Linked DNA regions of Aridibaculum aurantiacum. The protein of the gene in region 1 interacts with the protein of each later gene in a pairwise test. Links are inferred from orthologs where the notes say so. Each region holds a gene or a part of one and is shown on either strand. Other genes may lie near its edges. The genes, in order: ribD and accC.

Region 1 (15,808 bases):
AAAGGATACGATCACCAGGAGTAGTATTCCAGATACATTCCTTTCGCCTAAAACCCGTAGTACATAAGGCTTTTGCAAAGGCTGAGACCATTTATGGTGGTAGTGTTCAAACACAACATCCTTAGTTATGATAGCAAGTTCTTTCATTTGGGCTGTCAGTATACGGTGATACTTCTTATCAGCAAGTTTTCCGTACCTATCGTATCGTACGCTTCCATCTCCTACATCATATAAAGCAATGTCATGCTTCAGCGCCTGTACGCCTTTATTGAATACAAACATTGCAGAGTCATCTTTTGCCTCAGTTGCAAACTGGTAAACGCCCAACAATGCATAGATATGCCCGTCAAGAATATATGGAGTATGCATGGCTGTATCAGCCAGCTCCTCAAACCACCAGCCTTCTTCTGTTTTATAAGTAAATCCTCCGTTCTGTATAGGTAAATAAAAACCACCAAGCAGTTTCCTTGCGTGCTGCAGGTAAGATGTATCACCATACATTTTGTATGCGCCGGTAAACACCTGGATAGCTATTCCTGATGTCATTCCTGAAGTATAGGGCACTCCTACCGACTTATACCATGGCTGTTGCCAATCAAAAACATATAAAGCAAAGTTGTCTTTACAGGTATACGATTTAATTAGCCTGTCAACACATGCTTTGAAGAAAGCAGCAACGGAAGTGTCGCCAACTTGCAACTGTTGCAGGTATTGCAAAGCATAATTACCTATGATGGTTGGGTTGTATTGTTTGCCAGGTATAATGCCGTTTTCACCTTTGTACATCACATAAGGCACGCCCTGTTCATCTATATATTCAGGTGCGTGATCAGGCACTGCATCACCTTTGGCAGCATACAGCACCTGCCTTACATATTGCTCATAAACATCTCCCTGTTTATTGGTAAAAACAATGGCAATGCCGATGCTTAATAGAAAAACTACAAGAACTATTAGCAGGTTGCGCGGTCGATGTATGGGAAACATCCTCTTCATTAAGGAAAGTAAAGGTGTTGGTCTTCTACTTTTAGTACAATGATAGAAATCATAATAAACCTGCCCTTGTACTGCGCGCTACACCATTTCAAATGATTTTCTATTGGTAAAACGAGCAGTTATGGCAGTTATCCATATGTTTTGCACATGTTGCACATGAAAATTTTCCTTAGGCAAAAAGTGTTTTAGGTGTTTTATATCTTTAATTCAGCAGCCAGTACTGCGGTATTATTTTTTATATGCACTTCTACTACATTACATATGCATTGGTTACGTACCTTAATGCTTTGTAAGCATCCATGTTCGGAAGTAAAATAGAAGGATGTGCATGTTTATTTATTAACTATTAAATTTTAAAAAGTATGGCAAAAGCAGCCAAAAAAGCAGCGACGAAAGCAGCACCAAAAAAGGCCGCAACGAAAACTGCAACACCAGCCCCTAAAAAAGCAGCCGCAAAAGCTGCCGCCCCTGCAAAAAAAGCAGCTACCAAAGCTGCCGCTCCTGCTAAGAAAGCAGCTACTAAAACAGCTACAAAAGGCGCAGCAAAAAAACCAGCAAGAAAAGCCAATCCAGCTTTCATGGCACCGCTTCAACCAAGCCAACCACTTGCTGATGTTATTGGTAGCAAACCATTGCCAAGAACAGAGATCATCAAAAAAATATGGGAATACATTAAAAAGAATGGATTACAAGATCAGAAGAACAAGCGTATGATCAATGCTGACGACAAGACCAAAGGATTGTTTGGCAAAAAGCAGATCTCTATGTTCGACCTGGCTAAGATTGTAAATGACAACGTTCAGAAATAATTGCATCGCCCTGGTGCATTAATTCATGACGCTATATAGGTAAAGCTGGCAGTGGAAACATGCCGGCTTTTCTTTTTTATATAAAGCTGTATCTACCAATCCCTCTCGCAATTCCTGTTCTTTTGGATGGTTCATTTCCTGCTTAGCAACGCTCCTACGGGTTTAGCATTTTTACACCCACCTGCTGAAACCCGCGCCACTACTGCTTTTCATCAGCTATTGTCTATAAGCCATATCAAAAAAAGATGATTTTGGGAAGGCCTATATATGTAAAAAATCAGCTGAATGATTTTGGGTAATTGATGCCTGTCACGCTTGCCGGCAGATGATATATTTACTTTTGTTTTATTAATTCATTCCCTCAACAAAAGTTATGAAAAGGTCATTTTACAAATACGTAAAGGGTATATTCTGCTCTTTCCTGCGCATATCAGGCAATGACGATTCGTACTACCTGGTTACTTATAACTACTTAGGTGGAATAAGGAATTGTAGGATAAAAAAAGATGCTATAGGCAGCTGGGAAATTGAGAATGATGCCACTGAAAATTCTCCCTACCAGTTTACTTCTGAATTGATAGGCACGATAGAAAGGAATGAAACCTACAATTGTTTTGATAGTTGATTTGTAAAAAGAAGAGGCAACAAAAAAAGGTGGACAATGTCCACCTTCTAGTTTATAAGAACAATTTTATTCGCCTATTTTACTTGCTATTCCTACTTCCTCCACTACTTCGGCTACTTCTGTTGCACTCATGTTGGCATTGCGCATACTAATGCTACGAGCTGCGGCTGCGGCAAATTCTTCAAATGCTTTTTTAGTTATCGCATCGTCTCCCATCATAATAGGAACGCCCTGGTCGCCACCTTCACGTATGGATTGCACCAATGGTATCTGCCCAAGGAAAGGGATATCATATTCTTCAGCCAGTCTCTTTCCGCCTTCTTTACCAAATATGTAGTAGCGGTTCTCCGGCAACTCAGCTGGCGTGAAGTAGCTCATATTTTCAATGATGCCAATGATAGGCACTTTCAATTGTGCCTGGCCAAACATAGCAATACCTTTTTTAGCGTCGGCCAGCGCTACATCCTGAGGAGTTGTTACAACCACCACGCCCGTTACAGGCACTGTTTGTACCAGCGTAAGATGTATATCACCTGTACCCGGTGGCATGTCTATTACAAGGTAATCCAGCTCATCCCACAACACATCGGTAACAAACTGGCGTATAGCGCTACTAGCCATTGGACCACGCCATACTACAGCGTTCTTCTCATCAACCAATAGTCCGATGCTCAGCAACTTTATACCATATCGCTCCAAAGGAACAATCATGCCTTTACCATCAACCTCTTTCATCATAGGACGTTCGCCACGCACACCAAACATGATAGGAACACTCGGCCCATAAATATCAGCATCCATCAATCCTACCTTGGCGCCACCGTGGCTTAGTGCCAAAGCAAGATTAGCTGCTACAGTGCTTTTACCTACACCACCTTTACCGCTCACCACCGCAATGATGTTGCGCACCTTTGGCAATACAGCTTCACCTTCTTTTCGCTTTGTAGTTGTATTGCTGGTAAAGTTTACCTGTACGGTTGCCTCTTTATTTACCAGTAGTTTCACTGCATTGATACATGCATTTTTTATCATGTCTTTTAGCGGGCATGCTGGTGTGGTTAGCACCACGGTAAACGACACATAATTCCCTTCTATCACTATATCCTTCACCATATTTAGTGTCACAAGGTCTTTACCAAGATCAGGTTCCTGCACGTTGCTCAGCGCCTTCAATATATCATCTGTTGTCATCACAAAAGTTTTTGTTAAAAGAAAATACAGGGGGCAAAGTTAGCCATTGAGTAACTTACTTTGTTTGAATGCCATTGGTAATTGTTAAGATGTGGAGAGATGGATATTTTCTCAATGGCTACAGGTTAAATTTGCTTACCACCGTCTTTACTAATTCATAATTGATATATGAGGTTTTAGTAAAATAACAGCCGGGATCAACCTAATGAAGAAACTTTTACGATACCTACTCATCCTCGCTTTTTTTGCACCCATAAAAATGTTTGCACAATTTGAAGCTGTACAGGACAGTGTTGTTCAGCTGTACGGAGTGGTGATGACAGCAGATAGTTTACGTGCACTTCCATCGGTAAGCGTGGTCGTAAAAGGCACACATCGTGGTACGATGACAAACGAGCAAGGTGTTTTTTCTATCGTTGTTTTAAAAGGTGATGAAGTAGAATTTACCAGTGTTGGTTTTAAACCGCAGGCTATAAAAATTCCCAACAGGATAGAAAGCAACCAGTACAGTGTTATTCAATTGCTGGTAACAGATACCGCTTTTCTACCGGCTACCATATTACGTCCTCGTCCTACCCGTGCGCAATTTGAACGTGATTTTGTGAATACACGCATACCTGATGATAAGTACGAAATAGCACGACAAAATACTGAAGAAGCCAAGCGACGTATACTTGCCAGTGGCATGCCTACAGATGGCAGGGAAGCAACTAACCAGACGTTGCGCCAGGTTTCAAACCGCACCTATTATGCAGGCCAAACGCCTCCGATGAACATCATGAATCCGTTTGCATGGAACGAATTCATCAAAGCCTGGAAGAGGGGTGATTTTAAAAAGAAGTAAGCTGGCTGTGGCCTGTTTGCCAATTAGTCTATAGCAATTTCATCTTATATAATTAGGGAATAACGCTGTCCGTTTTTCAATACATTCCTTCTCACGCTATAGTCGCTAAAAGAACACATTACAGGTATCCATTATCATGATCTATATGATCATGGTTCTATATTCTATCTGCCTTACATTTGCCGCCACTTTCTACCGATTCTAAATACTTGTTTATGAAAAAAATTGCTGTTATTGGTGCTGGTACCATGGGAAATGGAATAGCGCATGTGTTTGCTCAAAATGATTTCCAGGTAAATCTTATTGATGTATCGCAGGAACAACTGGATAAAGCACTTGCGACCATTGGTAAGAACATGGATCGCCAGGTGGCCAAAGGTTCCCTAACTGAAGCCGCAAAGCAAAAGGCGCTTTCTAATCTTACTACCAATACAACAATTGCAGATGGGGTAAAAGATGCTGAATTGGTAGTGGAAGCAGCCACAGAGAATATAGACCTCAAGCTTAAGATATTTCATCAACTGGACGAAGCGGCACCTGCGTCCTGCATTCTTGCCACTAATACATCCTCCATCTCTATTACCAAAATAGCTGCAGCTACCAAACGACCAGAGTTGGTAATTGGAATGCACTTCATGAACCCGGTGCCTGTAATGAAGTTGGTAGAGATAATAAATGGCTATGCTACCAAACGAGAGGTGACTGATAGTATAGTAGAATTAAGTAAAACATTAGGCAAAGTTCCTTGCGTAGTTAATGATTATCCTGGCTTTATAGCTAACAGGATATTGATGCCAATGATCAATGAAGCCATCTACAGCCTGTATGAAGGTGTGGCAGGCGTACAGGAAATAGATACGGTTATGAAACTTGGTATGGCTCATCCTATGGGACCGCTACAGCTAGCTGACTTTATAGGTTTAGATGTTTGCCTTAGCATCTTAAATGTTCTTTACCAGGGTTTTGGCAACCAGAAATATGCACCATGTCCACTCCTTGTGAATATGGTGACTGCAGGCTTTAAAGGTGTTAAATCAGGTGAAGGATTCTATACTTATACACCTGGTAGTAAAGACTTAATTGTAAGCAGTCGCTTTAAGTAAAGCTTTAATTAAAGTTTAATTCCATACAATATTTAGCCGTTTTTTTCATTCTATATTAGCGGGCTCAATTGCGCGCCCTCAACCTTAAAAAACATTCAATGAAAAACCTGGCTGTAGCCTTTGCTGCCATGTTCATGGTATGCATTACCTATGGACAAAAAACGCAGATTGACAGCCTTGGCCAATTACTTACTAAAACAAGTACCGACACTTCAAAAGGTCGTCTACTATTACAAATTGCTTCGCATTGGAATAGATTAGATCCGGACTCTGCTTATGCATACACAGAACTTGCAGAGAATTTATTTTCTAAAGCTAAATATTCAAGGGGCCTTGCCGACGTGTTTACGACACAAGCAAGGATTAAGGTAAACATCAACCAGATTCCTACTGGGTTATCATTATATAATAAGGCGCTCGATCTACATAAGCAAAACAATAATCCTTCAGGGATTGCCACGGTTTTGAATGGTATAGGAGTAGCCTTTGGGGTGCAGGAAAATTATTCGAAAGCACTTTCTAATTTTTTACAAGCTCTAAAAATATACGAGGAAGAAAAAGATGACGCAGGAATGGCAAGTAGTTACCTGCGCATAGGTACAGTTTACACCCGCACAAATAACCTGGACGAGGCTATGAAATTCTACAACAAAGCCTTAGTACTTGCTGAGAAAAACCAGGATAAAAGAAATATATCGGGCCTTTACAATAATATCGGCTCAATATATGGTCAAAAAAATCAATTAATTCTTTCGAGGCAGGCATTGCTAAAATCGAAGCAGATAGCAGAACAAGCAGGCATTTGGCCAGTAGCTGCTGAGGCATATTTAAACCTAGGAAATGTTTACCGGGAACTAAAGAAAAAAGATTCCGCTGTCGCGCATTTTGCAATAGCAGAAAAACATTTTATTCAATTTAAAAATTACGAGCAACTTTCACGAACCTATTCAGGTTGGGCAAAGTTGCACATGCAATACAATGAGTGGAATAAGGCTACACCACTTATTCACCAGAGTATTGCAATAGCGAAGCAAGTTAATAGTCCGTCACTTGAGGCCGAAGCATATGAATACCTTATTCAGGTAGCCAAAGAAAAAAATGATTATAAAGAAAGTGCTAATTTATACCAAAAGCTGGTAGCACTTAAAGACAGTATTCATGCTTCTGAAAAAACAGAAACATTGGAAAGATTGCGTGTAGAATACCAGCAGGAAAAAGATGAATTACTGATAAAGCAATTGAAATCTGACAATGAAGAAAAAACCCGCCAACGAAATATTCTACTAGTTCTTTCTGCAATAGGAATGCTGCTACTGCTTTCACTTGTAATAAGCTTTGGGTTAATTTATAATAAGAATATTCAATTGCAGCGCAGGAAACAAGAACTGGTGGAGCTGAATAATATGAAGGATAAATTCCTCTCTGTGCTTAGCCACGATCTTCGATCACCCATCGGGAATATTCTACAATTACTCCAGGTAGTATACCCAGATGAATCAAATGGTGAACACAAAGTGTTATTCGACAGGTTGAAACTTACCACTGGCTCAGTATTAGAAACGATGGATAATATGCTGGCCTGGGGTAAAAATCATTTTACACAGGGCACCGTTGAAAAACAACCGGTGAATATGCAGGAGGTAATTACACGGGTTTGCAGGTTTTTAAAACAAACTGCTGACAACAAACAGATTTCTATCAAGAATAATATTTCTTCACCTGTAGTGGTGATAGCTGATGAGAACCAAATTGAGTTTGTAATGCGAAACCTTATCAGCAATGCGGTTAAATTCTCCCATGAATTTAGTGCGGTGGAGGTATATACCACCACCAGCGACAACATGGTCCATATTCATGTGAAAGATTATGGCACTGGCATCCATAAAGTGCAACAAACAAAACTTTTTAACCTGCACGCAAGAGAAAGCACGAAAGGAACTGCCGGAGAAACTGGTTCTGGATTAGGCCTGGTTCTATGTAGTGAATTTGTAGAATTGCACAAAGGCAGCCTGAACGTAATAAGTGAAAAAGGTGAGGGAACTGAATTCATTGTTTCGCTGCCTAATAATGCATAAGTGACCAATTAAACTTTAATTGCAGCAACTTCGACTGCATGTAATTCTTTCAATTTAAATAAAACCTCTTGCAATCTTGCTTTTGGTATTCCAATAGTTAATGAGCAAAATAATTGTTGCTCCTGCCCTTTTACTTCACATCCAAATTGTTTTACAATCATCATTACATCATTCAGGCGTGTATAGTCGAATTGTAAAGAATAATCAACTAATACCTGCTTTTGGATAATTGGCGTTAGTTGTAATGCAAGTGCAGAGGCCGTTTTATAAGCATTGATCAACCCGGGAACACCTAATAAAGTACCACCAAAATAACGTACAACCACAACCAATGTATTGGTTAATTGCTTGCTGTCTATCTGTCCAAGAATAGGTTTGCCAGCAGAACCAGATGGTTCTCCATCATCACTCACCCTGAAATTATTTGCATCCAAACCAAGCCTGTATCCAAAGCAATGATGCACTGCTTTTGGATGTTCCTTTTTTAACTGTTGCAAATGTTTTTTAAAATCATCTGCAGATTGTATGGGAAATGCGTAAGCCAGGAAGCTACTTCCACGGTCTTTGAATTCCGCGTAAGAAGGTTTTTCTATTGTACTATAAAAAGAAAGTTCACTCATAATGTTGTTCCAAAAGCAATAAAATAAATAGCGAGGATAGAAACAGCAATGCCTGCTACATTTATAGCACTTAATCGTTCTTTAAAAACTATTGATGCTACCAAACTACCGAAAAGAATGATACCTAAATTATTTAAAGGTATAGCTGCACTGCTCGGCCACGGACTGATCTTTAAAAATTGAATAAGGCACCAGATGCTGAAATAATTTGGAACACCTATAAGTATACCTGCAAGTATAGTTTTAGGCGATAAAACTTGCTTACCGCGTATTACCTGTAATAATAATGTTGCTAAACCAATAGAAGCAGCGGATGCAAAAGCTGTTACCAAAAAAGCATCTTGATTAACCTCGTTGAGATAAGTTGTCTCTACGTATTTGATCATGGTATCGAGCAAGCCACTACCAGCAAATACCACTAAAGGCAGCAGGTATAACAGGAAATGCTGAGCAGTATTTTTTCGTTCTGTTTGCCTGTTGGGCCAGCAGGTAAAGATCACTGCCACTAATACCAACACTATTCCTAACCACTGAATATTGCTTAGGCTTTCGTTGTACAGGTAAATGCTAAATACAACAGGAATAATAAGTGAAAGCTTATTGGCTACCGAAGCAACTGCCACATTAATTCTTTGGGTGGTGATCCCAATAAGATTGAACAGAATAATGAAAACGGTTCCCATACCACAAGCCCACCAAAACCAGCCAGAACTATAAGCTACATTATCTATAGGAAATGCACCATGCACAAATGAGCCAGTGATCACGCAGGTAATGTAATTAAAAACAATAGCCTGGAACAGGTCAAGACCTAGTCGCTGCAACATCTTAAAAGCAAGAATAAGATATGCTGAGAGTATAATGCTTCCGGCTAAAAACAACATGCTATCGTTCCTTCTGTTTATAGTATGATATCAAATCTGTATCCAGTTGTTTAGTAGCAAAAAGTGATGCTGAATGTAAAGCGGGGGCAGCAATACCTTCTGCATATAGCAGCGTGTTACGAATGACTATGGCTTCATCCCACAGTTGCGCATCAATGAAAAATTGTAAAGTTTTGGCACCGCCTTCTATTAATATACTTTGAAGCTGCAGCGCCACGCAAGCTTCTACTATTTGCGCAGGCACTGGTTTTTCTTTTTGCAGTACATAATATTCTACGTTCGCTACACCTGCAGGTGCACTATAAGTAAATATTACTGTACGCTGCGACCCATCAAACAAATGCAAGTGTTGCGGTAATTTATTATGCAGGTCAATGATCAACCTAACAGGTGAGGCACCCGGCGCATGCCTTACATTCAGTTGCGGATCATCTTGAAGAGCTGTATTGGTGCCTGCAAGTATAGCCATGTTACTGCTGCGCAATTGGTGCACAAACCTGTTGCTATAGGCATTGCTGATAAGTAACCGTTCTGCAGGATTACCTATTACACCATTGGCAGTCTGTGCCCACTTCAGCGTAATGTATGGCCGCTTTTGCTGGTGAAATGTAAAGAACCGCTTATTCAGTGCAATGCATTCTTCTTCCAGTACATTCATCACCACTTCTACCCCAGCCTGCTGCAATATTTCAATGCCTTTACCATCTACTGCATAAAAAGGATCACGGCATCCCACCACTACTTTACGTATACCAGAAGTGATTACAAGATCAGCGCATGGCGGTGTTTTGCCATAATGCGCACAAGGCTCCAATGAAACATATAATGTAGAGAGCGGAATAAGGTGCTTATCTGCAACAGCTACAGCATTTATACAATTAACTTCTGCATGTGCTTTGCCATATTGTTGGTGATATCCTTCACCTATGATCCTGCCGTTATGAACCAGCACGCTACCTACCATAGGATTGGGTGCAACGAAGCCTTCGCCAAGCGCGGCAAGTTGCAGGCATCTATGCATGTATAACTGGTGTGGGTTCATGAGTGGGAGCGCAAAAGTAACTGAAAAATGTACTAGCATTGCAAGGTGACCATACAGCAGGCATACCAACAAGTACTTTTACAACTGTTCGATGTTTGTGACGATCGTGAAGCGGCAAATATTGCCAATATGGTCATTGAACATTTTACAGGACAAAAGAAGATTGACCGCATAATAAACAAAGACCTCCCAGTTACCACAGAACAGCAACGGGCTTTAGAAACAGCAGGTCAACAACTTGCCAGGCACAAGCCGGTACAGTATGTTCTAAATGAAGCATGGTTCTACGGAATCCATTTTTATGTAAATGAGAATGTACTAATACCCCGTCCTGAAACTGAAGAACTAGTGGAATGGGTGGTACAAGACATGCAAAAGCAACATTCAGCCATCTCCATCTTAGACGTGGGAACAGGTAGTGGATGTATACCTATTGCGCTAAAGAAGCAGCTACCAGGTGCCACCATTGCTGCAGTAGATGTATCTGCTGAAGCCCTGCAAGTGGCAAAGCAGAATGCAGCCAGCAATGAAGCTGATATAGATTTTCACCAGTTGAATATCCTGGATACGGATGAATGGAAACAGCTACAGGTATATGATGCTATTGTAAGCAACCCGCCCTACATCAAGGCAAATGAGCAAGAACAGATGAACCAAAATGTGCTGGCCTATGAGCCGCACCTGGCGCTATTCGTTCCAGATGATAATGCGTTGATATTTTATGAAGCCATTGCTGAATTTGGAAAACAACACCTGCAGGAAAAAGGAAGATTGTACTTCGAAATAAATGAACAATTAGGCGAACAAGTAGTGCAGTTGCTGCAAGCAAAAGGCTATAAAGATGTGGTGCTTAAAAAAGATATGCAGGGAAAGGACCGGATGGTGAGGTGTGAGAAGTGAATGGTGAGTAGTGAGTGGTGAATTGTGAGGAGTGAGTACTGAATTGTGAATAGGGAATAATGATTAAAAACCTTTAGATGAAGTTCCGGCTGAATAAAAACTTACATGCCATTGACCATAGATGGAGATTAGTTTACAATAGGCAATTCACTATTGACCACTGCCCACTGACTATTCACCAACTACTTCCAACCTCTAACACCTAACATCTAACATACTACCTCCTAACCTCCTACTGCCCGGCATTATCAACCGCCATTACAGGTGTTGCGCCCAGCTTTTTAATGATCTGCATTACTTTGATAGCTGTTCCTAAATGAGATGTGCTGTCGCCATTGATAACTACGGATGGCTTGTCTGTTTCTTTAGAAAGATATGCTTGTAATTCTGCCTCAAGTGATTGTATAGGCACCTGCTTTTGACCAAGGAACAAACGTTGTTCTTTGTCTACCGTTACTACTACTGTTTGCTTCGCTTTTGTATCGCTCTTTGCTTTAGGATTAGATACTTTGATAACGTTGGGATTGGCAAGCGTGGACACGATCAGGAAGAATAACAACAGGATAAACAATATATCGTTCAGTGCACCGGTGTGCATCTCTGGATGTGTTCTTAATCTGCTACGTATGTTCATATCGTTGTTCCTTTTTTGTTGTGAGAACTTTTGGTACCTGTTCTCCTGTTGCAGGTTATTCTGCTGTTGCCCCTGCTCATCTTTCAACCTGCTGTACAAGTGTGCGACGCAACGGAAGCATCATTACTAACTACAGCCGGCTACCAAATCTTCTTCGTACTTCTAACCTGGTACTTCAAATTTTCTTTACCTGGTTGGCTCTTGCAGTATGTCTATAAACTCGGCGCTTGCCGCTTCCATTTTGTTAGCCGTTTTATCTATTTGCGTACTCAGGAAGTTATGTCCCATATAAGCAATCAAACCAATGATAAGACCTGTAGCTGACGTGATCATCTTGGTGTAGATACCACCAGCAATTGTGCTTAAGGTATACTCACCTGTACTCGAAATTCCATAGAACAATTGCACCATACCAATGATGGTTCCAAGGAAACCGAACATAGGAGCAATACCAGCAATAAGCGATAAGATATTCAGGTTGCGCTCCATGTTGTACATTTCAAGCTTGCCTACATTCTCCATACTTTTCTCAATGGCGTCAATAGGTTTTCCTATACGCTGAATGCCTTTGTCAATCATTTTGGCAACAGGGTTAGGTGTATTCTTAGCAAGCGTACGTGCAGCAGTTACATTACCCATCATGATATTGTCGCGGATCATACTCATGAAGTTCCCTTCTATTTTACTCGCTTTGCGAATAGCAATAAAACGTTCGAAGAAGAAAAAGATGGTTGCCACAAACAAGGCGTACAGCGGGTACATGATCCATCCACCTCTGTCGAGCAGGCTCCACAACGAAATCGATTCGGCTACTGGTTGAGCTGCTACGTTGTTTACGGTGTCTGCCATTACCTAGCCGCCAGCTTGCAAAAAGATCAACATCATTATTGGTAAAAATTAAAATGGGTGTAAAAGTAAGAATTGACAATAGTGGTAACAGCGATAACTTGTACACATGTGTGAATGCAAATAAACATGCAGAAGACATTCAGCTGCTGCACCTGCTGTTAAAGTTTTGCTGTAATCAACTCTCCCTGTTTACCTCTTCTATTGAGAATGCAGGCAGGCAAATGCTCCAGTATTCGCAAGGCTCATCAAAAGGATTACTATAGCGAACTCTTGCGCCTTTTTTTACCAGTATACTTTGGCCTGCTTCTACGGTTACTTTCAAACCATCTACCTCTACAGATTTGCGGCCACTGCTTACCAATGTCCATTCGTCGAATGTAGTCGATTGGTGTGGCTCGCTCCAATGTGGCGGCGCTACCATATGAGCTATGCTAATGTTTTGCTGGTTGGTGGCTACACGGCCAAAATGCTCTTCTATAAGTTTTCCATCGGTTGTTGGTACTATAAAGGGTTTATTCTGCAGAAAATAGTTCATATGTTGTTTAGATTATTAAGTGTTGGATTGAAGACTTGTTTTATCGACTAAGTGATTGGCTACTGCCAGTTGTTGTTAAGGTTCATTACCTAAAGCTGAAAATACAAGATGCTCAAGGAAAGCGGTGATTTTGGTTGCTTTATTATCGTGGGCAAAATCTGTAAGCGATGGCAGGTGTTTTAAAAAGAAATTTTCTATATGCGCTACCTCTACTACAGTGCTGGCTAATGTCCTGGGATATTTGTAATGCGGTGCAAATTCAAGAATGATGTCGGCAAAGAAGGAACACAGTTCTTTATAAGGCTTGAACAGCTGATCCTGGTTGTCTTCAGAAACATGTTTGGTAAGATATGCTTTGGACCCTTCTGAAATAACAATTCGATGCAGTACACTTTCTTTTACATGCGAAATGTTATCATCGTCCTTTACCTCCTGCGACAGTAGCTTGATAACCTTACGTATCTTCTGTTTTGGGTCTACCACGTTATTCAAACTAAAGGTGATCTTATATGCCAGCCATCTCCAATACCAGGCTACCAGGTATACCAGCAATCGATGCTTATTGTCGAAATAGCGATATATACCCGCTTCGGATGTATGGATTTTTGTAGCAAGCTTCCTGAATGTAAAAGCTTCAAACCCAAGCTCATCAATTAGAAGTATACTATGTTCAATAATCTTTTTACCCAGATCTGATTGTTGCGGATCACGAACAAAAAGCTTTTCATTCATCTGTATTTGTACGGTCCAATTCATACCTGGTGATAATCAACAACTACATTTTAAGCGTTCAAACAAAACTAAAAATAAAAAACTTATGATAGTAATACTATCGTTATTGATAATTTTGCTACTTTGACAAGCAAGAAAAAATTTTCAGTACATGAAAAGCGTATTCAAAGAAATCAAAAGTGACCTGCCTGCTAGTATTGTAGTCTTCTTTGTGGCTGTTCCACTATGTCTAGGTATTGCACTGGCATCGGGTGCACCATTATTTGCAGGCATCATTGCAGGCATTGTTGGTGGCATTATCTGCGGTATTGCAAGTGGGTCAGCATTAGGCGTTAGCGGCCCTGCAGCAGGTCTTGCTGTTGTTGTTCTCAATTCAATTCAAACCCTGGGCGGCTCATGGCATGCATTTCTCCTGGCCGTTGTATTGGCTGGTTGCCTGCAGTTACTGGCCGGATACCTGAGGGCCGGGTTTGTGGCTTATTTCTTTCCATCATCGGTAATCAAAGGGATGCTTACAGGTATTGGTCTTATCATCATTTTGAAACAGATACCTCACGCAGTGGGCTACGACGAGAACCTGGAAGGCAGCCTGCAATTTGCAGAACCGACCGGTGAGAATACTTTCTCTGCCATCGCCCATGCATTTACACAAATAACACCTGGAGCGGTACTGATAGCTTTGATATCTATAGCCATTCTGCTTCTATGGGAGAATGTGCTGATGAAAAAGAGCCGCATCTTTCATGTGATACAAGGACCATTGGTAGCAGTGGTAGTGGGTATCATCATGTTCAACCTATACAGGAATGGTATACTTAATTTCACCCTGGCCGATAAACAATTAGTGACCTTGCCAGTTCCTGAAAATATAGGAGCATTCTTCGGGCAATTCACCTCTCCTGATTTTTCGCAACTAGCCAACCCTGAAGTATATTTTATTGCAGTGGTTATAGCCGTTATAGCAAGCCTTGAAACTTTGCTTTGCGTAGAGGCAACAGATAAACTTGATCCACTAAAAAGAGTAACGCCAACCAACAGGGAACTGAAAGCACAAGGTTTAGGAAACATTGTATCAGGATTGATAGGTGGACTACCAATTACGCAGGTGATAGTAAGAAGCTCTGCTAATATAACCTTTGGAGCAAAGACGAAGTTATCAGCCATTTTGCACGGCGTATGGTTGCTGCTAAGTGTTATCACAATTGCGCATTTGCTAAACATGATACCACTGGCAACACTGGCAGCTATCCTGATCCTGGTAGGTTATAAACTGGCTAAACCAGCTTTATTCATCCAGATGTATAAGCTTGGTTGGGAGCAGTTCGTACCATTTATGGCAACCGTGGTGGGTATACTAGCAACCGACCTTCTGAAAGGTATAGGTATAGGATTAGCCGTTGGAATATTTTACACGCTGCGCCACAACTACAAAAATTCGCATTATGTTCACGATACTAAAACAGTTGAGAATGGCAAAGAAATGCACCATCTTGTACTGGCTGAGGAAGTATCCTTCTTAAATAAAGCAAACATTTTGAAGACCCTGAATGCAATACCTGATAACGCAAAAGTTGTTATAGACGGATCTAAATCAGTAGCTATAGATTACGATGTTATCGAGATCATTCAAAACTTCAGGCAGAATGCCAAAAGCAAGAATATAGAAGTAGAGTTGCTTGGTATTACTGAGGAAAAAGCAGAAATGTCACACTAAAACAAAATAAAGATGAAGACACTTACAAAGGAATCACGCGACAAGATAACGCCAAAGCAGGGTATCGCCCTTCTTAGAGAAGGTAATCGCAGGTTCATCAACAATTTGAAGATAAACCGCAACCTGCTGCAACAGATGAATGAAACTTCAGATGGCCAACACCCATTTGCTGTTATCCTTAGCTGTATCGACTCCCGTACTTCAGCCGAATTGATTTTTGACCAGGGACTGGGTGATGTCTTCAGCGTACGTATC
Region 2 (15,776 bases), 180 kb from region 1 along the record:
CACACCTGCTACAACCAGGTAAAGTTGATAACGCTCAAACTCGCCAAACCAGCGTAAGCCATGACCGTAGAAAATGAATGTGCAAATGAGGCTTTGCATCAGGTAATTTGAAAAAGCCATTTGTCCCACTTTTGAAAGTACCCTTAGCAACCAGCTTGCTACCTGCTTCTTATACAACAGCATCACCGTTCCAATGTGACCAAAGCAGAGAAATATCCTTTTGAACTGGTAAAGATCAACTGGAAGTTTCTCGAATATCAGCACCTGGTTGAAACGCAGGTCTACTGCTGTACGGTTGAGATAATATGCCAGTGATAGACCGCAGCCATATCCGATCAACAGCATCAAAGCGTAAGCACGTGTAGAACGCTTACCAGTTAATACGCCCATTTTATATAAAGCCATTCCCAGGAACAAGAATATCATGATGTCGTAGAAGATCATGTTATAAAACTTACTGCTCTCAAACTTCATATTCAGTGGCTTGAGGTGCGACATGATGCTGAAGTAGCCTTTTTGCATTTCCGCCTTTTCCTTTTCCACTTCCTTCCGTAGGTTATCAATGTTCATCTTTTCCTGCCTTTGCTCCCATTCTCCTTTGGCCGCGGCCAGCTCTTCACTTACCTTTTTGTTTTGTTTTTCAAATTGAATTGCTTGTTCAGCCTGCTGCTTCGTCTCTAGTAGCGCTACCCTCTCAAGCGTTCTCCTGGTGGTAGCTATGGTTAAGAAAAGCAAACTATATAACAGGAGATGTTTAGCACGCAGGTTTCTGAAGGGAAACAGGAACAAGCCGCAGAGCGCATAGCCATAGAGAATATCGCCGGGCCACAAGAAAATAAATGCATTGACTACGCCAAAAAGCATCAGCCATATCAGCCTCCTGTAGTAAAAATCAGCGGGATTAAGTCCATCCTTCTTTTGCTCAAGCCGTGAAATCATTAATATAGCACCGGCTCCAAACAAGATAGAGAACAAACCACGCATGGTACCTTCAAAACCAGTGGTAACGATCCACCATGTATGGTAATTAGGACCTGAATATTCGCCACGTATATCCAGGTTTTCCGCCAGCTGGTGGGGCATACCAAAATATGGGATATTCATTAGCAGGATGCCTAATAAAGCGATACCTCTTAATGTATCTATAATAGTGATACGTGATTTTTGTTCTATAGGAGCAGCCAAATCTGCAACCCCTGGTGCATCGGCAGCGAAGTCTTTGGTCATAACCGGACGTTTTGGTGAAGAAGAAACAAAGGCAACAACTAAAGATAAAATACATATTAAAAAAAGAAGAATATCTACTCTCAAACTTTTGCTTTCATCTAAAAAGATCATGAATGTTTCTTCAAATGCTTCCAGGACAAATATAAAACCCACGCCTTTTGGGCATGGGTTACTTCTATTATAAAAGCTTTGTTACTGAAGCTTAAAGGTGTCAAGGAACTTGGTAGTGAAATTACCTTTCCTGAAATCTTCGTTTTGCATAAGCTGAAGATGGAATGGTATAGTGGTTTTGATACCTTCTATAACATACTCGCTAAGTGCACGGTACATGGTATTGATAGCTTCTTCACGAGTTTGTGCAACCGCAATCAATTTACCAATCATACTATCGTAAAAAGGAGGAATAACATAGCCTGCGTAAACATGGCTATCAACACGCACTCCGTGTCCGCCTGGTTGGTTCAATACAGTAATTCTGCCAGGACTAGGACGAAAGTCATTGTATGGATCTTCGGCATTTATTCTACATTCGATAGCATGCATTTGCGGTTCATAATTTCTACCTGTCAAACGCTCACCACCCGCTATTTTGATTTGTTCCTTGATTAGGTCATAGTTGATCACCTCTTCGGTTACGCAATGCTCCACCTGTATACGTGTGTTCATTTCCATGAAGTAGAAATTGCGGTGCTTGTCCACCAGGAACTCAATTGTACCAACACTCTCGTAGTTGATAGCTGAAGCAGCTTTGATGGCAGCTTCACCCATTGCATGACGCAGTTCTGGTGTCATAAAAGGTGAAGGACTTTCTTCAACCAGTTTCTGATGACGACGCTGAATGGAACAATCACGTTCGCTAAGGTGACACACGTTTCCATACTGGTCGCCTGCTACCTGTATCTCTATATGCCTTGGCTCTTCCACGAATTTCTCCATGTAGATGCCATCATTCTTAAATGATGCACCAGCTTCGGTACGGGCAGTAGTGTAAGCTTTCTCTAATTCACTCTCTTCATTTACCACACGCATACCTTTACCACCACCACCGGCAGTAGCTTTCAGTATCACCGGGTATCCTATTTCTTTGGCTAATGCCTTAGCCTCTTCTACTGTCTCAAGCAAACCTTCTCCACCAGGTACCACAGGTACTCCGGCTTTTATCATGGTTTCTTTGGCAGTTATCTTGTCTCCCATCTTGCTGATCATATCAGGAGTAGGTCCTATAAACTTGATCCCGTGGTCGGCACATATCTGAGAGAACTTTGCATTTTCTGCAAGGAAACCATAACCTGGGTGAATGGCATCTGCGTTAGTAATCTCCGCCGCAGCCATTATATGAGGAATGTTTAAATAAGACTCGCTGCTTTGAGGTTTGCCAATGCAAACAGCTTCATCGGCAAATTTTACATGAAGACTATCCTTATCTGCTGTTGAATAAACAGCAACTGTTTTTATACCCATTTCGCGACAGGTGCGAATAACACGCAGTGCTATTTCACCCCTGTTTGCTATCAATATTTTTTTGAACATATGACAATTATTGGCTGATGGTTTAAGGGATAAAAGAACCACCAGTACTTATTCATGAAATTATTCTTGCCCGCTATTGTTACTACACATTGATAATTGTTGTAGGCAAAAGCTCCACTGGAACTTTTGAACTACCACTTCTTATGCAGGTTCAACCAGGAACAAAGGCTGGTCGTACTCTACAGGGCTTGCATCATCTACAAGCACCTTTACAATAGTTCCTTTCACTTCACTTTCGATTTCATTGAAAAGTTTCATTGCTTCAATGATGCATACAGTTTTACCTGGAGCTACTTCGTCACCTACGTTTACAAACGAAGGTTTATCTGGTGATGCACTACGGTAAAAAGTCCCGATCATCGGGCTGCGGATGGCAATTAAATTGTCAGAAGATTTTGAAGCAGCAGGTTGTTCTTGTGCAGTATTAGAAACCTGTGCTGGTGCAGCTGCCTGTTGTGCAACTGGATACTGAGCCATTGCTGGTGCGGGAACAGAAGCACTATACACTGGCACTGCATCTTCTTTTTGCCTGATAGTGATTTTGAAATCTTTTTCTTCTATTGTTAACTCGCCAATGTTGCTCTTGTTAATGATCTTGATTAACTCCTGGATTTGTTTGAAGTCCATACAATCGGATTTTGGTTTGATTGATTGTAAATGAGGTTTTTATAAAGAAACGGGCGGCAAAATAGCCAAAAATCCCATAAAAGATAGGAAATCTGAAAAACTTGTGCCAGTTGAACGTACAGGAAGGACTTATAAATCAACATATGAGGCATGAATGACCTGGCAGCTATGTAAAGAGGAGTATCTAAGAGAAAGGAAGACGCAGAAAATCTATGGATGAACTAGCTTTTCAGCATCCCTAAAATGATTACGAACAGGAAAATGATTACAAGCTTCAAGAAATCGGTTATAGCACTTTTTAGTTTACCATAACGGTTTGTTTTCCTGTAGGAGTAGCCTTGGGTGGAGATGTAGTTCATGATGGGATGTTTATAAATAGGTAAATAATTGAAACAACCTTAACTAGTACTTTTTTATAATAAGTAAGGATAACGGCGCAGGTTCGGCATTATTGTATAGTTGAAAATTTATTTTACTTCAATAACTGTCTCTACTACTTCCAGTTCTTTATCATCGCCTATATCTACAGCCGCCACTACTTGGTATACTCCTTTGGGTAAACTTGCCATTGAGGTTGTATGGAACTATCCGTTTAGCCCCTGGGAAGATTGGTAATTGCACATCACCAGGCTTGTAAACTAACCCTGGTTGTACATTGGTGAAGCTGACCATGGCTTTGCACGTCAGCATTGCTTCACCAGAATTTCCAACCACAAATTGGTACGACCCGGCCTTATTAGGTATGGGCGAAAATGATATAGCCTTTGCAGAAGCCTTCGTAGCGGATGAAGGATTGAAGTAGATATGTTGCTACTCTTGAAAATGTTTCTTCTTGCTTTGTGCCTGCTTGGTGTTATGGAATTCCATTTCATTTACAGGTTCAAGAAATAGCATCGTCCATCGTGGTTTATCCCCAAGAGAAGATGAAGTTTTTATGTATGGGCACAAATAAAGGCAGCCGGAAGACTACCTCATATATAAATCTATTTAAAAAGATTATTCTTTCACACGCTCTACGTATTCACCAGATTTAGTGTTGATCCTGATCAGTTCACCTTCATTTACAAACAAAGGCACCATTACAGTAGCACCACTTTCTACAGTAGCTGGTTTTAAAGTCCTTGTAGCTGTATCACCTTTCACGCCTGGCTCGCTGTAAGTAACCTGCATAACGATCTTATCAGGTAGTTCTACGCTCATAGGCTGCTCAGATTCTGTATTAATTGCTACTGAAACCTCCTGGCCATCTTTCAAAAACTGCGGAGCATCGATCATACTTTCAGGAAGAGAAAGTTGCTCAAAAGTTTCATTATCCATGAAGTTGTAGCCACTTTCATCTTTGTATAAAAACTGGAAAGGTTTCTTTTCAACACGAACAGGATAAATATTATCTCCACTGTTCCAGGTGTGTTCAATTGTGCGGTTATTATCTACACCTTTAAGTTTAGCCCAAACTTTAGCAGCAGCACGTGCTGTTTTATTTTGTCCAAATTCTATTACTGAATACAAGCTGTTATCCAGCTTTAAGATCATACCACGGCTGATATCTGCAGTTGTTGCCATAAAAGATTATATTTTAAAATCAAATTTTGAGAGGCGCAAAAGTAGTTATTGCAGTTTAATATACCATACGAAGTTGTAATAGCTGGTATTTGGCACTAAAACTAGATCTTCTTACCCTTTTTATAACGCGCAATTACATCTACCACCTGCGGGTTCTGAAGTATTGCCGGCTGAAGATCTATAAACCTTTTCAGTTGCCTTGGAGAAACCTGCATCGCCTTTTCAAGTTGTAATAATCCTTCCTTTGATCTGCGAAGTGCAAACAAGCACCCACTGAGATAGTATATGAATAAGGTCTTTCCTTCTGTTACTTTCAAGGCAGCTTCGCTTTGTTCTAAAGCTTCTTCATAAAATTCTGCTTTAAACAAACAACGAATCAATGCCTCCCAACCGGCCACACTTTTAGGCCTTGACCTTACCACATTCCCGAAATATTGAATAGCATCTTTGTACTGCTCCAACTGCATCTGGCACTCGCCCATTGCAAGATTATATTCAGGTAGCATTCTGTGGATGCGCATTGCACTTTCCAACTGTTTGATGGCGCTCTCCCACTGCTCTTCATTTATGTAAGTAAGAGCCATTTTATAGTAAAGCTTGCTATCATCGGGATTAAGATGCGAAGCTTTCCTATAATTGAACCTGGCTTGGGCAAAGTTTCCAATTTTATGATAGCAATGTCCAATGGCTTCATAGATCACATCCTCAGGTCTGCTTAGCTCAAGCACTTTCTCCAGTGCTTCTATGGCGTCTTTGAACTTGCGCAGACGCAGGTAAGCATCGCCCATGTTACGATAGGCGTAATCAAACTTTTCATCAATGGTTACAGCGTACAGGTATGCATCAATGGCTTTTTCATAAAGCTTCAGCCCTTGGTAAGCTGCTCCGAGATTAAACCACGCCAACTCGTTGTATGGAAAATCCTGGATGATATTCAGGTGGAGCCGGATGCTTTCTTCATTTCTTCCGGTGAAATCAGTCCAAAAGCAGATTTTATATAAAGCCTCTTCATTGGTGGGTTCTTCTTCTAAAATCAGTTTAAGACAATCAAAAACTTTATCAAATTCCTCGTAATCATCGTAAACGTCAGCCAGTTCAAAAAGCAGCTCGATTCTTTCGTCTCCTTCAAACTGCAGAAGTGCTGCTTCCAATAGTTCTACCGCATTTTGCTGCTGATCAAGAGCGAGGTAAGCATCTGTTTTTAAGATAAAAAGATTGATGTCGCTGCTGTCGAATAGTTCGGCGCGTTCCAGTATTTCTAAAGCATCCCAGTATTTGCGCCCTGCTAGCAAGAGGTCAGCTTTTTTGATCATTAAAACAGATGAGTATGGAAACTGCTCTATCCCAAGATCTGCGGCTTCCATAGCTTTGGCGAGTTCGTCTTTGTCATCATAGTAATCTATTATTCGTTCAAAAGCATCTTCTTCTAAAAATGAATGCTGGCGACCAGTCTTCAAATTCTCAAACTGCATCAGCAGTTCACGCAACTCTTCCCTGTCTTCTCTGTATGAATTTTCGCTCATGTTACATCTGTATTAATGAAAGTTAAGCTTGTACCAAAATAAAACCAACTTCTGATGTAACTTTTTAATTAAATCTGCGTTATGTACTTAGTAAAAAAAGTTGTTAAATATAATTTTATCACTTAATTTTGTATTGAGATGAATAAGAGAACTACTTTAAAAGCAATAACATTCACCGTAGCACTGGCACTTGTAAGTGTTACTCACATTGCTTTGGGTTCTTTTACCGGTTCTTCTGAAGGCAGGGCTAAACAATTTTCTTTAAAAGACTTCAATAAGAGCTTTTACAAAACAAATGCTGTTCAGTTTTCTCTTCGCAGCTTCGAGTTCAAAGGTTCCCAGGTTCTTAACAAGAAGAAAGAAAATGATGGTTCCACTACCGTTTCTTCTATTATGAGGTTTGAAAAAGGTAACACTACTTATATCTACCCTTATAAGCACAAGATTTCGGTACCTAAGTTTGCTACACCAACTCCTCCTACTATCAGGTAATAATATCTTGATCAAAATATAAATCATCTTCCAATCGGAAGATTTTTTTTTGCCTATACCTTTCCATCACTAGCTAGCTTTCCACGTATTCTGTACTAAAAAAGGCAACCTGAATTTCAGATTGCCTTCAACATCTATTGTTTATTGATGATTATAGTATTCTATACCCGCTCCTCGGAATATCAAAAAGTGCAACCGGAACAGGTGTTAATGTTATTCTTGTAGCAGTATACTTCACCCTTGTCTTTCCATCTTCAGATTGAGCCTCATATTCTAAAGCAAAACCTGGGAGGTCCTGGAACTGGTACTCGAAAGAACGATTAGATGGAATGATAGATGGTGCATAGAACACATTGTACTGTGATCCATCTTTCAACCGTGCCACAATTTTCTTGCACTCATACCCAAGGATAGTTTTTGTTTCCTCTGTATTAATAAAGGTGATCCCTTCATATTTCCTATTTTGCTCAGTCCGCTTACGCGCATCGATATAGGTAAGGTATTTTGTATTCCCTAATTCCCTTAATACCACTGTTGTATCAGATTTGCTATCATGCAGGAATACTTGTTTGAAAGAAGGTGTAACAAGATCTGTTCTAACTTTTGAACCTTTAATAAAGAGGTTTTTGACTGCCCCATTCATTGCCTTCACAGTATTCGCGTCAGCATTGGCATCTTCTATAGAAAGTTCGTAAACTACAGAAACCTCAGAGATAACTTTTGGTGATTGAGCCTGAGCGAAAACAGAGAATCCAGGCACTAAAAGCGTCACAAATAAGTTTTTCAAAATTGCCTTATACATCAGGAATAATTTGGTTCAATAATAACGAAAAAGCCTGTGCTATTGACACAGGCTTCGTTAAAGTAATTGATCTACAACTATTTTTTATCTGAAGATCGTTGTTTCAGTTCCTGGAGTTTCTTTTGCGACTCTACCATCCCCTCGTACTTCTGCTGCCATTTAGACTTCACCTTCGGCTTTTTACGTGTCTCTTCGATCTTAGCCAATATCTTATCATGATTGATGATATAGTTCTGGATAATGAACTGAAGGATCAAGGTAATAACGTTTGATACGGTATAGTACCAGGTAAGTGCCGATGGCAGCCTGTTGAATACAAACAACAGGATGAAAGGGAAAATATATGGCATGTACTTCATCACCGGGTTGTTTTGGTCCGGTGTCATGCTCATATTGTAAAACGAGATAAGGAAACTGGTAATAACAGCCGTAAGCGTAAATAAGCTTACGTGATCGCCGTAACCCCAGATATAAATAGGCAACTTTAGTATTACATCATAAGATGAAAGATCATCTGCCCACAAGAAGTTTGCACCTCTCAATGATATTTCGGCATTGAAGAAGCTATACAAGGCAAAGAAGATAGGTATCTGGAGCAAAGCAGGTATACAACCACCAAGCGGGTTAACACCGGCTTCTCTAAACAACTTCATTTGCTCCATTGCAAAGCCTTGCTGATCTTCACCAAACTTCTTCTTCAGAACATCCAGCTCCGGACGTAGCACCTTCATTTTAGCACCACTTAGGTAACTGCTATAGGTTAATGGAGATGTAACCAAGCGAATAAAAATGGTCAACAGGGCAATCACCCAACCATAGTTGGTAATGAAGCTTGCAAAGAAGTTGAACACCGGCATAATGATGTACCTGTTGATGTATTTCACAAAAGAGAAAACACCAGAGCCAAGGTCCACAATACTTTCCATTTCCATTCCATATTGCTTAAGAACCTGGTAATCATTAGGACCATAATATATCTGAAAAGGGATATTGGCAGAGGCTGAAGCAGGAAGTTGGATGCGCATATTCGCAATGGCCTTACCTACAACATCTGTTGAGTCTTCATCTCCAGGAACAGTAATGCTTACTTCACCTGAATTGAAATTTCCTTTTGCTACAAGAGTAGTATTGAAGAACTGCTGCTTTATAGACAGCCATTTCACCGGTTTATTAAAAGTTTCACTGGCACCAGTAGCTGCATTTGTAAAATCATAATCATCATCGGTAAAGTAGCAAAGGCGGGATTGCGTTCTCTCGTAACGAACATCGCGCTGGTGCTGCGCAGTAAGCACTTGCCAATTCAGGTTAAGTGTGTTTTGCGTTAGTAACCTGTCAGATCCCTGCAACTGTACGTTCCAGTCAATCATGTAGTTATTAGGACGAACTACATACTGATGTGCAATAGACTGGCCTTCAGCCGAAGGCAGCAGGAATGTTACAACCGTACTTCCATCAGGTGATTTAGATATAGTACCCGGGTTGAAGAAAAGATTGGTTGTAGAAGAAGATTGGTTAGCAGTAGTATTTATATTATAAGAGATATGGTCGAAATCTGTTCCTGCCAGTATAACATTGGTACTATCAGCTGATTGAAATTTCTTTAGCTCTACACTTTTAGGTTGTCCGCCCTTATTGGTAAAAACTATCTTGATCAGTTCATTTTCTACAGTCAACAGTTGCTCTGTTCCATTTGCTGCAGAATGAAAAGAACCAGCGGCAGCCACATTCTGCATTGAATCTCTTCTAGTAGAATCCACACGTGCGGTAGCCGGGTCAACAACAGGAAGCTGCTTAGCTTTTACCTGTGCAATTGAGTCTTCAACACGTCTTTGTTCCTTTAAAAGCTCTTGTTGCTGTTGGCTGGAAAACCAGAAGTACCCGAAAAAGAGAATTCCTAATAACACGAATCCAATGACCGTATTCTTATCAGTCTGCATATCAGTTTCAAAAATTAGTCGGCAAAGGTAGGGATTTGAGGGTTAGCATACCCGCATCAAGGTTTTCTTAACGCCAGCAGCGGCAGGTGCAGCCGTTAAATAAGTGGTAAAGGCAAATCAGCAGTGTCTTTCACCTGATAATGTTGTTACTTTAGTTACTGTACAGTAGATCTCCCCGCTTCAACCACCATTTTCAATTCAATCTTTTTGTATGCGTGAAAGTATCACTTCACTTTCGCAGAGGGAGCATTATGCTCCATCGGCGTGGGATAAATTCCTGTGGTGGCTAAGTACAGCCGAGAAAGAACTGTTGACAGATTGCGTGGTAGACAGGAACCGTTACCGGATAATAGGTACCACAGTATTGGCTACATGGGCTTTTGCTACCCTTGCATGGACCTACTTCTGGTCCACGATCACAACTAATCTTGTTGCAGTTATTGCTTTAGGCCTGTTCATGGGGTTTATTATTTTAACCATTGACAGGGCGCTGATCAAAGGCATCAACAAGTTCAACAAAACAAAAGCGGCTCCACTTATTCTTCGATCCATTCTTGCCATTACACTTGGAACATTCATGGCGCAACCTGCTGTTTTGTACATGTTTGATAAAGAGATACAACTGCAGGCTTCATTGGACAATGAAAAACGAAAACGTACTAAACAATCAGAACTCGATTCTCTTTACAAACCACAACAAGCTGTTTTGCAGGCCAACAAAGATGTTTACACGCAACAACTTGATAAGAAGTATAATGAAGTGACCACGGCACGCCAGGCATTTGTACAAGAAATTGATGGAACCGGCGGCAGTGGAAAAGTAGGCATTCACAACATAGCCAGGGCTAAAAAAATGGAGTATGAGAAGCTGGATGAGGAATACAGGAAGCTGGTAACTGAAACTCAACCAAAGATCAATGAACTTGATAGTTCACTTGCTTCTATTGATGCCATTGTAAAAAAGGAAAATGACACATTTACAAGCTTGCTAAATAATGGTTTTCTTACCCGAATAGAAGCTTTGAACAATCTTGTAAAAAGTAATACTGCCTTACAGTGGCGCTACATCCTGATTGTGGTTATACTGATGCTGATAGAACTGATGCCAGTACTGGCAAAGACGCTTCTTCCTTCAGGTACATATGATGAGAAGGTGCGACTACGCGAAGAGATGGAAAAAGAGATTGCCACTACCAACCAACTGAAAGAAAAAGACCTGAAAGAACTGTATAACCAACTGGCAAAAGAAAATGATGAGAACTTCCTTCGTCACTTTTTTGAAACATCAAGGCCTGAAAGGGAAGAACAGTTGAAAGAAAGACTGAAGAATTGGACGTCAACTACACAAAGTTTTGATGGTTTTTGGGAAAGCATGAAGAAAGACATCATGACAAAGCAGGAATCATAGAAATAGATTCATCCTATAAAACAACAGCGGCTGTTTCTAAATTGAAACAGCCGCTGCTTTATTAGGTAACAATACAACTAGATCATCTCGCTATGCAAAAGCGGGTTCCTGATTGAAGTACGTTTTTCATTATACCTTTTGGTTGCGGCTACAAAATGCACAAACAAAGGAGCCGGGCTTTCTACAGAACTTTTTAGTTCAGGATGGTATTGCGCGCCAATGAAAAATGGATGCGATGGAATCTCCATGATCTCCACCAAACCTGTATCTGGATTGGTTCCACTGGCTATCATCCCCTCCTGCTGGTATTGCTGCAGGTAATCATTATTAAACTCAAAACGATGACGATGTCTTTCGCTGATCTCGGTGGTTCCATAGATCTTATGAGCAAGTGAACCTTCTTTTAACACACAAGGATATGCACCTAAACGCATAGTGCCGCCTTTCAACGTAATCTTCTTTTGCTCCTCCATCATGTTGATTACAGGATGCGGTGTATGCTCATCCATTTCTGTGCTATGGGCATTTTCAAGCCCCAGTACATTTCGTCCGAATTCTATTACAGCCATTTGCATTCCCAAACATATACCGAAGAAAGGCAAGCCGTTTTCACGCGCATATTTCACAGCTGTTATCTTTCCTTCTATACCACGATGTCCAAAGCCTGGTGCCACTAAAAGACCATCTAAACCATCCAGTTTTTCTGAAACATTTTCATCAGTAATGAACTCACTGTGCACGTTTACCACCTGCACCTTGCATTCATTAATTGCCCCTGCATGAATGAAACTTTCAAGTATTGACTTGTATGCATCCTGCAGCTCAATGTATTTACCAATAAGACCAATAGTAACCTTGCTCTTAGGGTACTTCAGCTTATCCAGGAAGCCTTTCCATTTCTCCAGGTCTGGCTCGTTGAAGTTGGTAATATTTAAACGCTTCAAGCAAATAAGATCCAGCTTTTCGCGCATCATCATTAAAGGCACTTCGTATATGGTAGAAGCATCGGCAGCTTCAATAACAGCTTCTTGTTTTACATTACAAAACAGTGCGAGTTTCCGCTTGATATCATTGGTAAGTGGCTCTTCAGCACGACACACCAATATATCAGGATGAACACCATTTTCACTCATCAGCTTTACGCTGTGCTGTGTTGGTTTTGTCTTCAGTTCTTTTGCTGCTTTCAAATAAGGTATCAGCGTAAGATGTACTACCAGGCAATCTTCTTCGGGCAGTTCCCACTGTAGCTGGCGTACTGCCTCTATGAATGGAAGACTTTCAATATCTCCCACTGTACCACCAATTTCAGTAAGCACTACATCGTATTTATCATCCTTACCCAACAGTAGCATCCTTCTTTTTATTTCATCGGTAATGTGCGGTATCACCTGCACTGTCTTACCGAGATATGCTCCTTCACGTTCTTTATTAATAACTGTTTGGTATATGCGACCGGTAGTTACGTTATTTGCCTGTGTGGTGTGAATATTCAGGAACCTTTCATAATGCCCCAGGTCAAGATCTGTTTCAGCTCCATCTTCCGTTACATAACACTCGCCATGTTCATATGGATTTAGCGTACCCGGATCTACATTTATATAAGGATCAAACTTTTGAATAGTTGCCCGTAAACCACGCGCCTGCAGGAGTTTTGCCAGAGACGCTGCTATGATACCTTTTCCTAAACTACTTGTAACACCACCTGTAACAAAAATGAACTTTGCCATTGTTTCAATATAAGAATTTATCAATAAGTGTAAAAGCCAACAATGGAACTGCTCCACCAGTTGGTAGCTATGCCATCCATGGCATAGAAATTCTCCAATGCAAGAAGCAGCAGAGTTCGAAAATCCAGTAAAATAATAGATGAGTTTCCGCTCATCACCCTAAACTGAATGACCTGCGGAGAAGAAAAAAATCTCAGAGGTCGTACAAACCTACAGCAATTTTAGGTGGCAAAAAAAATTGGATTTAAATATTAACCATGTGGACATGGTATGTGTTAATTTCAAACAAACTATACATAATGAGAAATTTTTTAATCCTTGTATTTTCTTCATTTGTTATGGCAGCCATCATGAGTGCTGCTTTCACAAAACAATCTGCCGAGCCACTCACACCCGAATGTTATACCAGTTGTTTCATTAGCGATGTAAGAGAGTATTCAAAAATGGAAGCACGCACTATGGATTTTGCTATGCTGCATGACGAGCCTTTGCCATTTGAGTTGGAAGACAAGAAAGGCAAGATGATAGATTTTAAAACCCCTGATGGCAACAAGGCAATGGCTTACGAGATAAAAGGGAAAAAGAAAAGCAAGAACTACCTATTAGTAATACAGGAATGGTGGGGATTGAATGATTATATAAAGCAGGAAAGTGATAAGCTGGCAGGTGACCTGGATGATGTGACCATACTGGCTTTGGACATGTACGATGGCAAGGTAGCTACAACCAGGGACAGTGCTATGAAGTACATGTCGGGCGTGAACAACGAGCGATTAGAAAATATAATAAAGGGAGCCATAGCCTATGCAGGAAAAGATGCAAAGATATTCACCATAGGCTGGTGCTTTGGTGGCATGTGGAGTTTACAAGCTGGCATAATTGCTGGCAACCAGGGTGCAGGAACTATTATGTACTATGGCCGTCCAGAAACCAATCTTGAGAAACTACAAAAACTACAAACTGATGTGATCGGTTTCTTTGGCAACAAAGACAGGAGCCCATCACCTGAAATGGTGGATGCATTTATAGAAAATATGAAGAAGGTGGATAAGAAGCTGACGGTTCATCGCTATGATGCGGGCCATGGTTTTGCTAATCCATCTAATCCAAATTTTGATAAAGAAGCCACGAAAGATTCTTATGAGAAAACACTGGCTTTCATAAAAGCAAGACTTTGATCTGAAACATTGTTACAAAAAGGAGTGGCATCTTACCACTCCTTTTTTATTTATATTCTTAAACCATCCTTGGTATCAAGCAGGTTATTGAGATAATATTTCAGTTCACAAGCTTCCCTGTTTTATCAGCTATAGATGATCAGGTTAATTCTTTTACAACCAATAACAATCTCGTAGATGGATCGTCTTCGCCTTGCATGATCTTGGTAACAATTCGCAGACGGATGAACTCATCCTTGCCTTTGGCCATGATGTATTCTTTTTTCAGTCGCTTCTGCTCTATCAGTACATTTCGCAGGTCTTTTTTTATCTCCTCTTTTTGCCAAAACGGGTGAGCGATCTCTTGAACCTTACTACCTTCCGGCAAGTTTTCCTGTAGTCCAAAGATCCTGCGGAAAGCACCATTGCACTTAATGATACGAACACGAGAATCCAATATGAGAAGTCCACTCTGGACCGATTCAAATAAAGTATCCAGCACATCACTGCTAGCAAGCAGGTAACGCTCCAGTTGCTTTTGCGCATGATTATTCTGAATGATCTTTACAATACAACTCCCCTCTTCTGTTTCAACCAATACTGCTTCACCAGTAACCCAAATAGGAGTTCCATCTTTATGAACAAGATAGTTTTCATCGCTGTGTGAACCAGACCTGTTAGTGATGTTTACTTCTATCTCCGGCCGCAGAAGTTTCTGGTCTTTCTCTATATACAAAATGCGAAAATGTTTTGATTGAAGATCTTCTGTTGTATAACCGTAGGCTTTGGTAAATGCCTCATTCACCTGCTCAATTATTCCATCTTTGGTCATCACCATCATACCGTTTTGTGCTGCGTTTTTAAAGATGCTGTCAAAAAAGCTGTTGGTATTGAACATGTTTTTCCTACATAGTTTACAATTTTCATTCCTGTCTAACAAGCTTAGTTCCAATTGAAGGCATACCGTTTGAATAGACTTACGTTTGCAAAAAACCATGCATGCATTCAAAGAATATCACCATTTCCACCATTAGCTGGGCACGAAACGAAGCCGAAGAAGAATTATTGACAAAAGCTTTGTATCAACTTTCTACTTTGGATATTCCTTTCGTTGTTACCGATGGTGGTTCTCCAAGATCTTTTGTGGATGATATAAGTCAATTGCCCAATGCTACAGTTCTAAGTGCTAAAGAAAAAGGGCTTTGGGCACAAGTGACAGAAAGCCTGCAACAGGCAGCGCAAAAACAACCGGATTTTGTATTGTATACAGAACCAGACAAACTTGACTTCTTTAAGCAACTTCCTCATATACTTCCAACATTAACCACTACAGAAAATACTGGTGTAGTAGTATTTGCAAGAACAGCTAAAGGCTTCTCTACTTTTCCTGCATTTCAACAAATGACGGAAACAACGATCAACAATTGTTGCGCTGAAGTAACCGGTAGAATTTGCGATCACACCTATGGACCTTTCCTTGTTCATCGAAGTGTACTGCCGCACTTGCTACAATCAAAAGAGGACCTTGGCTGGGGCTGGCGACCTTATTGTTTTGGTATAGCTGCAAGAATGGGTTTGGATATCCAGGTGCATGAAAATGATTTTGCCTGCCCGGAAGATCAAAGAGAAGATGACGCAACAGAAAGAATCTACCGCATGAAACAACTGGAACAGAATATACGTGGCATTGTACACTCTACAGTAGCTAAGCTTGATTGACATCAATTGCAAAAAGATCATGAAGCTGTTTTTTACCCTTTGCTTTAGCATGTTTCTTCTGCAG

Evidence for each region.
Region 2: the proteins of ribD (region 1) and accC interact in binary tests that used the Escherichia coli proteins (3 or more experiments, as listed by UniProt). The link is inferred for Aridibaculum aurantiacum from one-to-one orthologs.

The regions. Positions count from the first base shown.
Region 1 is NZ_JAFEWC010000001.1:1,475,944-1,491,751, reverse strand. What follows is about bases 8,170-11,061. They hold ribD (bifunctional diaminohydroxyphosphoribosylaminopyrimidine deaminase/5-amino-6-(5-phosphoribosylamino)uracil reductase RibD), read right to left. Parts: upstream 10,190-11,061; coding sequence 9,149-10,189; downstream 8,170-9,148. Other genes in these bases: prmC (peptide chain release factor N(5)-glutamine methyltransferase), read left to right, coding at 10,235-11,061; J4N22_RS06140 (EamA family transporter), read right to left, coding at 8,260-9,147; J4N22_RS06145 (IMPACT family protein), read right to left, coding at 8,170-8,263. Outside these bases: J4N22_RS06180 (D-glucuronyl C5-epimerase family protein), read right to left, coding at 1-996; J4N22_RS19910 (hypothetical protein), read right to left, coding at 1,343-1,564; J4N22_RS19905 (SWIB/MDM2 domain-containing protein), read left to right, coding at 1,575-1,805; J4N22_RS06170 (hypothetical protein), read left to right, coding at 2,179-2,430; J4N22_RS06165 (Mrp/NBP35 family ATP-binding protein), read right to left, coding at 2,497-3,621; J4N22_RS06160 (carboxypeptidase-like regulatory domain-containing protein), read left to right, coding at 3,827-4,465; J4N22_RS06155 (3-hydroxyacyl-CoA dehydrogenase family protein), read left to right, coding at 4,681-5,568; J4N22_RS06150 (tetratricopeptide repeat-containing sensor histidine kinase), read left to right, coding at 5,667-7,643; more of J4N22_RS06145, read right to left, coding at 7,652-8,169; more of prmC, read left to right, coding at 11,062-11,089; J4N22_RS06125 (ExbD/TolR family protein), read right to left, coding at 11,322-11,723; J4N22_RS06120 (MotA/TolQ/ExbB proton channel family protein), read right to left, coding at 11,910-12,572; J4N22_RS06115 (cupin domain-containing protein), read right to left, coding at 12,748-13,107; J4N22_RS06110 (TetR/AcrR family transcriptional regulator), read right to left, coding at 13,183-13,863; J4N22_RS06105 (SulP family inorganic anion transporter), read left to right, coding at 13,991-15,553; J4N22_RS06100 (carbonic anhydrase family protein), read left to right, coding at 15,566-15,808. UniProt on the Escherichia coli protein: Converts 2,5-diamino-6-(ribosylamino)-4(3h)-pyrimidinone 5'-phosphate into 5-amino-6-(ribosylamino)-2,4(1h,3h)-pyrimidinedione 5'-phosphate.
Region 2 is NZ_JAFEWC010000001.1:1,289,226-1,305,001, reverse strand. What follows is about bases 589-3,448. They hold accC (acetyl-CoA carboxylase biotin carboxylase subunit), read right to left. Parts: upstream 2,758-3,448; coding sequence 1,420-2,757; downstream 589-1,419. Other genes in these bases: accB (acetyl-CoA carboxylase biotin carboxyl carrier protein), read right to left, coding at 2,899-3,384; J4N22_RS05310 (DUF418 domain-containing protein), read right to left, coding at 589-1,227. Outside these bases: more of J4N22_RS05310, read right to left, coding at 1-588; J4N22_RS20070 (hypothetical protein), read left to right, coding at 4,055-4,186; efp (elongation factor P), read right to left, coding at 4,381-4,947; J4N22_RS05290 (tetratricopeptide repeat protein), read right to left, coding at 5,049-6,470; J4N22_RS05285 (hypothetical protein), read left to right, coding at 6,609-6,962; J4N22_RS05280 (hypothetical protein), read right to left, coding at 7,114-7,764; membrane protein insertase YidC, read right to left, coding at 7,842-9,701; J4N22_RS05270 (DUF4407 domain-containing protein), read left to right, coding at 9,913-11,109; J4N22_RS05265 (CTP synthase), read right to left, coding at 11,187-12,836; J4N22_RS05260 (dienelactone hydrolase family protein), read left to right, coding at 13,136-14,014; J4N22_RS05255 (PAS domain-containing protein), read right to left, coding at 14,154-14,891; J4N22_RS05250 (hypothetical protein), read left to right, coding at 14,993-15,712; J4N22_RS05245 (DUF481 domain-containing protein), read left to right, coding at 15,732-15,776. UniProt on the Escherichia coli protein: This protein is a component of the acetyl coenzyme A carboxylase complex; first, biotin carboxylase catalyzes the carboxylation of the carrier protein and then the transcarboxylase transfers the carboxyl group to form malonyl-CoA.